3 regions of the Oceanobacillus sp. CAU 1775 genome follow, and region 2 is predicted to be linked to each of the others. Evidence: riboswitches for the same ligand, from Rfam matches in the RefSeq annotation. Region 2 holds a riboswitch; each other region holds the start of a gene.
The links. A riboswitch is a leader RNA that binds a small molecule or an ion and turns the genes downstream of it on or off. The one in region 2 is predicted to bind S-adenosylmethionine.

Region 1 (4,235 bases), on a different contig from region 2:
GCATGCTCAGATACGGAACCTGCACCTTCGTTTTCTAACCAAAGAATCTTACTCTGTTTATTAATTAACTGTTCAATTGTCTCAGCAGGAAGCTCAGCGTTACCAACTAATAGTGCATCAAGAGAATCTTCAATTGCTGTAAGCTCGGAGACATCTTCATTTTCTCCTACACTAACTACTTTAAAACCATAGTTTGTAAGTTTTTTCTTCGTAGATTCATCAACCGCAAAGACTGCAACTGTTTTATGTCTTAGGCCTTCGCTTCGGTCAAATGGTGAGTGTAGTAACCATTCGATGGCATCCTGTTTCGTCGCTTGAAGCTGTGGTGCTTCTCCAGTAGCTTTTGCGATTGCTTGGTCTAAGTCAGCTAAAATATCTGTTGTTGACTCAAGTCCAATCGAAAGACGAATAAGTTCTTCCGTTGTTCCACTCTTCTTCAAATCTTCAGCACTTAGTTGTTGATGCGTTGTTGAAGCAGGGTGGATAATTAACGATTTCGCATCGCCGACGTTAGCTACATGTGACCATAGTTTAATATTATCGATTACTTTTCTACCAGCCTCACGACCACCTTTGATACCGAACGTGACAACTGATCCGCCACCTCGTTGTAAATATTTCTGTGAAAGTTGGTAGGAAGCATGGTTTTCTGAACCAGGATAGTTAACCCACTCTACTCCAGGATGGTTTTCTAAATAAGTAACAACTTCTTTTGTATTCGATAAATGTTTTTCAAGACGTACCTCTAATGTTTCAAGGCCTTGAACAAATGTAAATGCGCTTTTCGGACTTAGTGAAGCACCAATATCACGTAAAAGCTGTACACGTAGTTTTGTCGCATAAGCTGCTGCACCAACGTCAACATATTTCAATCCGTTATAAGTTTCGTCAGGTGTCGTAAATTCTGGGAAACGTGGGTTATCCCAGTTGAAGCGTCCACCATCAACTACAACTCCGCCAACGGTTGTTCCATGTCCACTTATCCATTTTGTTGCAGAGTGAACGACAATATCTGCTCCCCAGCTAATAGGTTTAGTATTCAATGGTGTAGCAAAAGTATTATCAATGATTAAAGGTAATCCATTTTCGTGTGCAATCTCAGCTACAGCTTCAATATCGAAAACATATAGACTAGGGTTCGTAATTGTTTCTCCAAAAATTGCTTTTGTTTTATCTGTAATCGCAGCACGGAAGTTTTCAGGATTTGTACCATCAACTAGTTTCACAGTAATTCCGTACTTTGGAAGTGTATGGACAAATAGATTATACGTACCACCATATAGATTGCTGTCTGCGATAATTTCATCGCCAGTTCCAGCGATATTAAAGATTGCAAAAGTAATTGCAGCCATTCCTGATGATGTTGCTACTGCTGCAACTCCATCTTCTAGTTGAGCAATTCTTTCTTCAAATGCTGCAACAGTTGGATTTGTAATTCTTGTATAGATATTCCCTGACTCGGCAAGACCAAATAGATTTTGAGCATGTTCTGTATCTCTGAAAACATAAGCCGTTGTATCATAGATTGGTAAAGCTCTAGCTCCTGTAGTTGGATCTGGTTCTTGCCCCGCATGTAGTGCTAGTGTTTCTGGTTTTTGAAAATGAAAGTTTGACATAAATAATTCCTCCTTTGATTTTAGCGCAGTAGAACTGGCTGTGAAAAATGTACTCCTTGCTTGAAGCTCATTTCATCTGGAGGAAGGCGACAAAAAGCCCCCTTCCTAAGAAGAGGGCGTATAGTTTTAAGTATACTGTTCCTCCTCTTATCTTCCAGATCGATTGTGATCTGTAGGATTTAGCACCATCAAAAGCAAAATATCTGCTCTTAGGTTGCCGGGCTTCACAGGGCCTATTCCCTCCGCCGCTCTTGATAAGAGATGTAATTGTTATAAAAGACTGATCAATAAAAATTGTTCGGCCTTTTCTAAATTTAAAGATGATTATAGCCTGAGTTGATATCTAATGTCAACCATATAATTTAAATAGTTTTATTTTGATCAAAAATTAGTGATCTAGTAACCTACTTAGAATAGGTTCGCGTGCAGTACATTAACTTTCTTTATTGACGTTCACTCAAACGTTTGTTTTGCTTCGCGGGCCGGTAGTAAACCGTACTTAAGTATAGAAACAATGCTGTCCAGATGAATGCAAATGCAATTAAATTATCCTTAGAAAAAGGTTCATTATAAACAAATACGCCAAGAATTAACATGAGTGTTGGCGTTATAAATTGTAAAATACCAACCATCGATAATGGAATAACTTTAGCTCCCATTGAGAATAAAATTAAAGGTACCATTGTTGCAATTCCACCGCCAATTAATAATAAATTATCTTGAACAAATGGTGTGGTAACCTGAAAAGATTGTTCTGGTAAAAATACTAAATATAATATAGCTACCGGAGCAATAATCATTGTCTCAATTGTAATACTATGGACGGCAGAAAGATTTGTTTTCTTTTTAATCAAACCATAAGTAGCAAAACTCACCGCGAGTACGATAGAAATCCAAGGAAAAATACCACTTTGGAATGTAAGATAAAGTACTCCAATCGCAGCTAGCACGAATGCTACTCCTTGTTTCCAAGTCACAGATTCACGTAAAATAACGATTCCTAATAAAATACTTACGAGTGGATTTATGTAATAGCCTAGACTCGCTTGCAGGACATGTTCATTAGCAACTGCCCAAATAAATAAATACCAGTTGATCGTGATTAATATTGTTGCAGCAGTTATTAATAACAATTTTTTAGGCTCTCGGAATAAGTTTCTTGTTTCTTTAAGAAAAGAGGAAAATTGTCTTAAGAGTACAAGCAAAATTAACATAAAAACAAAAGACCAGATTAAACGATGCGCAAGAATTTCTGCAGCGGGAATATGATCAATCCACTTCCAATAGATGACTAAAAAGCCCCAAATCAAATACGCACTAAACGTCGAGAGGCTACCCAATTTGAACTCCCTAGACTCCAACTTTTCATCTCCCTTTTCCTTATCTATAGATTAATTCTAGAAGTAAAATTTATAAAACGCAAATTCTTTAACTCATTAAAGCGAAAAAGATTTATCTCCATGCAAACTATTGCATCATACTTTCAAATGAAGAAAACGCTTTCATTGTACTGGAATTTACAGTATGCTAAAGAAAGAAGGTTATAGAAACAAGCCATAAAATAGGGAGAGAAAACTAGTCATCCTATTTAAAAAGTATTTTAGTAAAGGGGTAGAAGAAGATGACAAAAAAATATCAAAAGTTTGAAACAGCTGTCATTCATGAAGGTTATGAACCAAAAGAAATGCTAGGGAGTTTAGCTGTACCACTATTTCAAACATCGACATATGTTTTCGACTCAGCAGAGCAGGGTGAAAAACGTTTTTCAGGAGAAGAAGATGGCTATATTTATTCAAGACTTGGGAATCCTACTGTTCGAGTTTTAGAAGAACGAATTGCAGCTCTTGAAAATGGAGAAAGAGGGTTAGCATTCGGTTCAGGGATGGCAGCAATTTCCGCTATCTTAATTGCGATGACGAAAGCCAATGATCATATTCTTTGTTCTTCAGGATTATATGGTTGCACGTACGGCTTATTAATGATGATGAAGGATAAATATAATATTACATCTGACTTTTCCATGCTAGATTCAGAGGAAGAAATTCGTGCTAGAATCAAACCAGAAACAAAAGTTATTTATGTGGAGACACCGATTAACCCAACAATGAAACTAATTGACTTAGAGCTTGTTGCAAAAGTAGCTAAAGAATTTGATATTCCAGTAGTTGTTGACAATACTTTTTGCTCACCATATTTACAACGCCCATTGGATTTAGGTTGTGATGTCGTTGTTCATAGTGCAACTAAATATATTGGTGGTCATGGAGATGTCATCGCAGGTCTAGCTGTTGGGAAAAAAGACTTTATGGATGAAGTCGCAATGACAACGCATAAAGATATCGGTGGAATAATGTCTCCACTAGATGCATTTTTGCTTATTCGCGGTTTGAAAACTTTACCGATTAGAATGGATCGCCATTGCGAGAATGCGAGTAAGATTTACGAACAGTTGAAAGAACATCCTAAGGTGGACAAAATATATTTTCCTGATGATCCAAATAGCCCGGATTATGAGATTGCTAAGAAACAAATGAAATATGCAGGTGGAATGATTTCCTTTGAAGTTAAAGGAACAAAAGAAGATGCACAGCGCTTCATGAATAATTTAGCGTTTATAAA
Region 2 (4,235 bases):
ATTTATTTGTTGTTTCATGTTGTGGGTTCGTAAACAGATCAATCGTTGAACCATGCTCAATGACATTCCCGTCCTCCATGACATATACATAGTCACAAATCTTTTGGATGACATTCATTTCATGTGTGATTAGTAAAATCGTAATCCCGAATTCTTGATTGATTTTCAAAAGTAAATCTAAAATAGAATCGGTTGTTTCCGGGTCCAATGCGCTAGTTGCTTCATCACTTAAAAGAACAGTCGGCTCTTGTGCTAATGCACGAGCAATCGCAACACGCTGTTTTTGTCCGCCAGATAATTGAGCTGGGTAGGAATGATGACGGTCGGCAAGTCCAACAATATCTAGATACTTAACAACTCGCTCTTTAACTTCACTTTTGCTTAGTCCAAGTAACTTTAAAGGAATCGCAATATTATCGTAAACTGTTGCTGTCTTTAATAGATTAAAACCTTGGAAAATCATCCCGATATTCTGTCTTGCTTCTCGCAGTTTTGGTAAAGGAAAAGATGTCATATCTTCACCGTCTATAAAAACTTTACCTTCAGAAGGGCGCTCCAGAAGGTTAACACAGCGAATCAAAGTACTTTTTCCGGCACCACTATAACCAATGACACCATGAATTTCACCTTGCTTCACTTGTAAATCTACATTCTTTACGGCCTCCACAACGCCATTCTTTGTGTTAAACGATTTCGATATATTTTCTAAAACAATCATTCCATCTCTTCCTTTCAAATCTGCTAACCGGGCGCTTTCACTTTTGTTATCGTCTAGTTCCAGCGCCCAGCGACTATCAAACTTCGCTTTCTTCCAATCAATAAGTCAACATCGGTTCGTCCCTCACCGTGTTTCCTTTATTTCATTACAGAAAGCTCCAGTTTGTACGTCGCTAATCGGGCGCTTTCACTTTTGTTTTTACCAACTAGCCTCATATGTCCCTGGATAAGTCTCGTTAATATAATCTTTCACTTCATCGGAGTAATATGCTTTTTTAAGTTTTTCAATTACTGGATCATTCAAGTTCTCTTCACGGATAACCAATTGGTTAACGTAGGGTGAGTTCGTTGATTCTGTAAAGATAGAATCTTCTGCTGGATTTAATCCATTAGATGTTGCAAAGTTACCGTTGATTACTGCTAAGTCAACTTCATCTAACATTTTTGGAATCTGTGCTGCATCTAATTCAATAAACTCTAAATTCTTCTCGTTTTTCGAAATATCAAGAGGTGTTGCTGTTTCTTTAGAATCAGTGTCTAACTCAATTAGACCAGCTTCTTCAAAGATAATCAGACCTCTTGCTCCGTTTGTCGGGTCATTAGGAATTCCAATTTTCGCCCCGTCAGGTGTATCTTGAATATCTGTGATAGTTTCTGAATAAACACCAATTAAACTCATGATTGTTGGGAATGCCGCTGCTAGGTTTGTGTCGTGGTCTGCGTTAAATTGATCCATAAATGGCTTATGCTGATAGCTGTTTGCATCAAGTTCGCCTTCTGCTAGGGTAGTATTTGGAATAATATAATCTGTAAATACAACAAGTTCAATTTCTAGACCATCTTTTGCTGCATTTTCTTTTACAATATTGAATACTTCTTCATGTGGCCCAGCTGTCACACCAATCTTTAACTTCTCTTCGCTAAGTGCCGAGTTTTCCTCAGCTGCATCTCCACTTCCACATGCTGCTAAAATTAGTACAAATATAATTGATGTTAAAAATAGTAAGCTCTTTCTCATTTTGTATGACTCCCTTTTTGTTTTTTTATATTTTCCATAAAAAAATGCCTTTCAATTCAAATTGAAAGACATCGCGAAATAAAATATTTTGCTTATCTTTCAGAATTAGAATCATTCTGTAGGAATTGGCACCTTCCCAGTATAATACTGGAGGTTGCCGGACGTCATTGGGCCTAATCCCTCGGTCGCTCTTGATAAGTTCCGTTATTATTAAGTTTTATGGAAAATAAATTTAAATATCACTATATCTGCTTATTTGCTAACTGTCAACTAGAAAACTTAAAAACTATTTATTTTCTATTAATTCAACACCCAAGTCACGCAACAACCACTTCGGTACAGAAAGTCTCGCCGTCTTCCAAGGATTCACAACTTGTCCAACTTCTAATTGAGCAAGCATACTCATTAGCATGGTTACCTCGCTTATCGGCTTTCCTGTTTTCTCCACAAGTCTTTCAATCATTAATGTTCCTGCGAGTTTCGCCGCTGTTTCTAAATCCTCAGCAGATGCAATTTGAGTAAAAACTTCATCGTTCTCTAGCATCGGATGCTCAATTTTTTCACCTTTAATAACATCTAAAGTAACAACAACATTTCCCGCAACTTCCACTCCTGAACCACTTACTTCACCGTCACCCATCGCAGCATGTAAATCTCCAAGAGCAAATAGTGCACCATCAACTGCTACGGGGAAGTACAGTGTTGCGCCTTCATCAACTAATTTCGTATCCATATTCCCACCATGTGCACCAGGAGTTCCGCAGTTTACGCCTTCACCTTCTGGAGCGACACCAATGACACCAATCATTTTATTTATCGGAGCTTCAATGCCATTAAAAATTACTTTATCGTCTTTGATTTGCATGATTTTAGCTTCCATCTTATCGATCACATGACCCATAATTCCTAATTCAGGGACGACTGCCATTACACCTTGATTTCTAATATCAATCTTTTCGATTTTGACTTTTAAAATATCACCTGGTTTAGCACCTTCGACGAAAATTGGCCCTGTCGCAGGATTAATTTTATTCCAATCAATTCGATCAATCACTGTATCTTCCGATTGAATTTGGTCTTCAAAACAGTCATACGTTTCGATTTCAAGTGTTGTACCAGCTTCAACAACTTTTGTGTGTGGATTCGTCTTATTGAATTCATAAATAATACCTGATTCGCGATCTACTTTTTCCAATATTCTTCCCTCCAATTATTATAGCTATCTGAATGTATATCTATACTTTATCAAATATTTTGAGAGTTCGCTTAGAAATAGATTAAATACTTATTGACTTCTTTCTTGTATTAAGCATATAATACAAGAAAGTTGATGTATTAAACGCTTAATACAAGAAATGCTATTTTAGAGCGTTAGGAGGACCGTATGAAAATTACTTTTAATAAAAGAGACCCCGTTTATATTCAAGTCGTTCAACACTTTAAAGAGAAGATAATAAGTGGAGAATATGCAGCTGGAGAGGAAATTCCCACGAGAAGAGAACTCGCAAGTCTGTTGAAAATTAATCCAAATACCGCTCAAAGAGCATATAAGGAAATGGAGGAGGCAAATTTGATTATTACTGAGGGCAACAATCCGAGCAGAATCACGAAGGATGAGAAGGTGTTAAATAATCTCCGCACTCAACTAATTGAAGAGGCTGTCCATTCTTTTATAACAGCGGTTAAACCAATTAATATGCCAGTGGACGAAATCATTGAATTAATCAAAGAAAAATACGAAAGCGAGAAAGGAGCACAGAAATGATCGAAGTAAAAAATATCACAAAAAGTTTTGGCAGAAAAAAAGTGCTTCAGGGTGTTTCTTTTACTGCAGAACGTGGGGAAATAACCTGTCTAATCGGTATAAACGGAGTTGGTAAAACAACCATTCTAAATGGAATTATGAACCTGACACCAATGACTAGTGGTGAAATTTTAATAGATGGTAAAAAAATATCAAAGGAATCATATGAAAAAATAACTTTTATTCCTGATGCAATAACGATGTTACCGCAAATGAAAATTAGTGAAGCAATTGATTTTATGAAAGACTATTACACGAGTTGGAATGACAAAAGAGCAGAAGAACTCCTGCATTTTTTTAAGTTGAAAAAGGAAGATAGAATCTCAAGTTTATCTAAAGGAAATGTCGCTAAAGCAAATTTACTATTGGGCTTGGCATTAGATGTAGATTATTTATTAATGGATGAACCATTTTCTGGGATTGATATATTTAGTCGTGAGCAAATAGCAGATGTTTTCACAAGCCATTTAGTTGAAGACCGTGGCGTTATCATTACAACTCATGAAATAAATGATATTGAACATCTCATCGATAAAGTTGTGTTAATTGATGATGGTATTGTCTTTAAAGAATTTAACACAGAAGAAATGCGCGAGGTGGAAGGGAAATCAGTAGTCGATGTGATGAGGGAGGTCTACCGCGGATGAAGAACTATTTTAAGTTAGTGAATTTTGAACTTAGTAGATTTATAAAAAT
Region 3 (4,235 bases), on a different contig from region 2:
AAGACATTTTAATTGCTGTAGAAGAAGGAGATACACTTCGTATGATGCTATCTTCCCTACGCAAATTAACACGTCACAATCCAACAAATGTTGTAGAGAAAAAACGTGAAATTGCGAAAGCGATCATCGATAAAGAAACGTATGTAATTTAATTTTTATATAGATAACAGCGTGTAGCTTTTGGCTATGCGCTGTTATTTTAATTTAAACGATGATCTATACTAATAGTCATTTAATGGGTTCTACCATAGTTTCGATGCCTAAAAATGCTTTTAATGTAATGAACGAACGTTGTATGATAAACTATATTTGAAAAATGAAATCGAAATGAGGGGTAATTTTATAATGAGTCTTACTTTTTATTGGTACCCAAATTGTGGGACATGCAAGAAAGCAAAAAAATGGTTTGAAGATAATGATGTTGCATATGAAGCGGTTCATATTGTTGAGGATACTCCAACGAAAGAGGAACTTATCGAACTTATTGAAAAAAGTGAGTTGCCAGCTAAGAAATTCTTTAATACTAGCGGTAAGAAATACAGAGAACTAAATATTAAAGATAAAATTAAAGATGCATCATTAGAAGAAATGGCCGAGATCCTTGCATCTGATGGAATGTTAATTAAACGCCCAATCGCAACAAACGGAATGAAAGTAACGGTTGGTTTTAAAGAAGAAATTTACGAAGAGACGTGGAAATAAAGAGTAAACTCTTGTTTTACTTTATATCTATTCCATTGTATAGTTAAAATAATAAGATAATTGAAAGGGTGGCAGTGAATATGAGTTTACCAGAAGGATTACTTTATTCAAAAGAACATGAGTGGATTAAAAAAGAGGGAAATAAAGTACGTATCGGCATTACAGATTTTGCACAAGATGAATTAGGAGATATTGTGTTTGTTGAACTCCCTGAAGTTGATGATACGATTGATGTAGAAGAATCATTCGGAAGTGTAGAGTCAGTTAAAACTGTTTCAGAATTATATGCTCCTGTAAGTGGTAAAGTGGTTGAAGTAAACGAAGAGCTTGACGACAGCCCTGAATTAGTAAATGAGTCACCATACGAAGAAGCATGGATGATTGTTGTCGAACTTGATGACGAAAGCCAGTTAGACAACCTTCTAACTGCGGAACAATATCAAGAGGTTATCGACGAGGACTAATTTTCATTAACTAAATAATATTTTAAGCAGGCTAACAATACAATTTCATGTATGGTTAGCCCTTTGTCTTTCATATACTAAAAGAATGAAGGAAAAGTCTCTATTATTTATAAACTCAAACGAGCAAACTGCTTGCTTAGATAAGGGGAGCAATGAGATGATGAATTATGAACCTGAAAAGGTAATTATTGTTGAGGGTTTAACAGATAAGCGAAAAGTCGAAGAGGTCCTTGATGAAGATGTAACAATTATCTGTACGAATGGTTCTCTCAGTCTTCATCGTTTTGATGAATTATTAGAGACTTATCTTTTAGACGAAAATGATGTGTATATTTTAGTTGATGAGGATAAACAAGGTAATAAGCTTAGAAAGCAATTGGCTAGAGAGTTGCCTCACGCAGAACATATTTATATAAATAGTGATTATCGCGAGGTAGCTACTACGCCACATAAAGTCCTTGCTTCTTTATTATTAGCAAAACGCTTTACAGTGAGAACACTATATCTAATTTAATAAATTTTAATTTAGGGTGAGTTTATGCAGGAAATATCAACGGAAGAGTTACAATCTGGTAATTATATTTTATTTATTTATACCCCATTTTGTGGTACATGTAGTGTTGCTCGAGCAATGCTTGAAAATATTGAAGCCATTCATAAACAAACGATTTTTTATGAAATGAATGCGAATTTCGAAGAGGAATTTATGCATGAACATAAAGTTGAACAGGTACCTTGTCTATTTATTATGGAAAATCATGAAGTGAAAGAAAAGGTCTATACTTTGCATTCAACTGGAAATATATATCGTTATTTATTGAAATATAAACCAGAATTATTCAGTCAAGTATAATCTTTGTTGACAATAAGGAATTGTAATGCTACTATTATTTCTAATCAATTTAATAACTAAATATCTCTTATCATGAGCGGTGGAGGGACTGGCCCTTTGAAACTGCGGCAACCTTCAATTTTATATTGAAAGGTGCCAAATCCTGCAATTTATTGAAAGATGAGGGAACGGTAGCGTATATTTAAATTTCCTACGCCTTTCTGTTCTCTAACAGGAAGGCGTTTTTTAGTATATTTTTTAGAGAGGAGAAACGGTATTGATTTCGATTAAAGGTTTAAGTAAAGTATATTCCACAAAAGACAAGCAAATCACCGCGGTTGATGATTTGAACCTTGAAATAAAAGACGGTGAAATCTTCGGTGTAATTGGCTATAGTGGAGCAGGAAAAAGTACATTCGTACGTTTGATCAACCGTTTAGAAGAGCCATCGACTGGTAGTATTAAAATTAGTGAAAAAGATATCACTTCACTAAAACCCGATGAACTAAGGGTTGCAAGACAAGATATCGGCATGATTTTTCAACACTTTAACCTACTCTGGTCACGAACAGTTGCTGAAAACATTGCATTTCCTCTCGAAATAGCTGGGGTGAATAAGCAGGAGAGAGAAACAAGAGTACAGGAATTAATTGATCTAGTTGGGTTAACTGGTCGCGAAAGTGCTTATCCTTCACAACTAAGTGGTGGGCAGAAGCAGCGTGTTGGGATAGCTCGTGCACTAGCGAATAAACCGAAGCTCTTACTTTGTGACGAAGCAACATCTGCGCTAGATCCCGAGACAACGAATTCCATCTTAGAATTGCTAGTTGATATCAACAAACGATTGGGATTAACGATTATATTAATTACTCATGAAATGCAAGTGATTCGTAAAATATGTCACCGTGTTGCTGTAATGGAAAACGGAGAAATCGTTGAACTTGGAAACGTATTAGATGTTTTCTTACACCCTACTCAAGATGTGACAAAGAAATTTGTTGGTCAGATTATGGGGATGAGTGAAGAGGATAATGATTTAGATAGTATTATTCGTGCAAATCCAAGTGGGAAATTGTTGAAGCTTCAGTTTATTGGAGAGCAAGCGAATCAAGCTTTAATAAGTAGATTAGCAAAACAATATGCGATCGATATAAATATTCTCCAGGGTAAAATAACGAATACGCAAGCAGGTAGTTATGGAACATTATTTGTACAAATGATTGGTGATGAAGCAGAAGTTTCTAAAGCAATTGCTTCTGTTAAAGCAGAAACCTCTGTAGAGCTGGAGGTTATAGAAAATGCTTGAAAATTTAAAAGTTGATGAACTTATTACAGCAACAAACGAAACACTATATATGACATTTGCTTCCTTAATAGGAACGGTAGTATTTGGAATTGCTCTTGGTTTACTTTTATTTTTAACAACAAAGGGTGGCATTTGGGAAAATAAAATAATTAATGTCACTACTGGCGGAATTGTTAATATCTTTCGTTCGATTCCCTTTATTATTTTAATAATTCTTTTATTCCCTTTTACAAACTTCTTATTGGGGACATTAAGAGGTCCTACCGCAGCTTTACCAGCACTAATTATAAGTACTGCTCCCTTCTATGCGAGGCTAGTAGAAATTGCATTTAAAGAAGTTGATAAAGGAGTTATCGAGGCTGCAAAATCGATTGGTGCAAAAACAAGAACGATTATTTTCAAAGTTTTACTTCCTGAATCGATGCCTGCCCTTGTTTCTGGCATAACCGTAACAACAATCGCACTTATTGGTTATACGGCAATGGCTGGATTAATCGGAGCGGGAGGCTTAGGAGACTACGCATACTTCTATGGATTTCAGAGAAGAGATTTTGATTTAGTCTTCGCATGTACGATCATTATTTTAGTTATCGTCTTTATTATTCAATTTATTGGGGATTATATCACTAATAAGTTAGATAAAAGATAAAATATAAATTACTTAAGGAGAGAAAAAAATGAAAAGAATTTTAGGATTTATTTTATTGTCATTTATTTTACTGTTAGCTGCTTGTGGAAGCAGTGATAACGAAACGGATACAGGTGCTGATACAGAGGATAATACAAATGGTGAAGCACAAGAAGAGGAAAGAGTTGAGCTTGTAATTGGAGCATCAAGTACACCACACGCTGAAATTTTAGAACAGGCAAAACCTTTACTTGAAGAAGAAGGAATCTTTATCACAATTGAACCTTACCAAGATTATGTATT

Region 1: another riboswitch for S-adenosylmethionine. It lies ahead of ACXYMZ_RS01560 (O-acetylhomoserine aminocarboxypropyltransferase/cysteine synthase family protein); the one in region 2 lies ahead of ACXYMZ_RS15355 (MetQ/NlpA family ABC transporter substrate-binding protein).
Region 3: another riboswitch for S-adenosylmethionine. It lies ahead of ACXYMZ_RS08175 (methionine ABC transporter ATP-binding protein); the one in region 2 lies ahead of ACXYMZ_RS15355 (MetQ/NlpA family ABC transporter substrate-binding protein).

Annotation. Positions count from the first base shown of each region.
Region 1 covers NZ_JBTLRO010000001.1:323,701-327,935, forward strand. Annotated here, with positions in the region: gene ACXYMZ_RS01560 (O-acetylhomoserine aminocarboxypropyltransferase/cysteine synthase family protein) at 1-1,616, opposite strand, end outside; SAM riboswitch class I at 1,761-1,877, opposite strand; gene rarD (EamA family transporter RarD) at 2,060-2,977, opposite strand; gene megL (methionine gamma-lyase) at 3,238-4,235, shown strand, end outside.
Region 2 covers NZ_JBTLRO010000012.1:5,970-10,204, reverse strand. Annotated here, with positions in the region: gene ACXYMZ_RS15360 (methionine ABC transporter ATP-binding protein) at 1-718, opposite strand, end outside; gene ACXYMZ_RS15355 (MetQ/NlpA family ABC transporter substrate-binding protein) at 917-1,735, opposite strand; SAM riboswitch class I at 1,825-1,936, opposite strand; gene ACXYMZ_RS15350 (acetamidase/formamidase family protein) at 2,022-2,930, opposite strand; gene ACXYMZ_RS15345 (GntR family transcriptional regulator) at 3,120-3,500, shown strand; gene ACXYMZ_RS15340 (ABC transporter ATP-binding protein) at 3,497-4,186, shown strand; gene ACXYMZ_RS15335 (hypothetical protein) at 4,183-4,235, shown strand, end outside.
Region 3 covers NZ_JBTLRO010000004.1:54,900-59,134, forward strand. Annotated here, with positions in the region: gene ACXYMZ_RS08150 (acyl-CoA dehydrogenase family protein) at 1-152, shown strand, start outside; gene ACXYMZ_RS08155 (arsenate reductase family protein) at 346-702, shown strand; gene gcvH (glycine cleavage system protein GcvH) at 783-1,166, shown strand; gene ACXYMZ_RS08165 (toprim domain-containing protein) at 1,324-1,680, shown strand; gene ACXYMZ_RS08170 (thioredoxin family protein) at 1,705-2,019, shown strand; SAM riboswitch class I at 2,084-2,185, shown strand; gene ACXYMZ_RS08175 (methionine ABC transporter ATP-binding protein) at 2,276-3,304, shown strand; gene ACXYMZ_RS08180 (methionine ABC transporter permease) at 3,297-3,953, shown strand; gene ACXYMZ_RS08185 (MetQ/NlpA family ABC transporter substrate-binding protein) at 3,982-4,235, shown strand, end outside.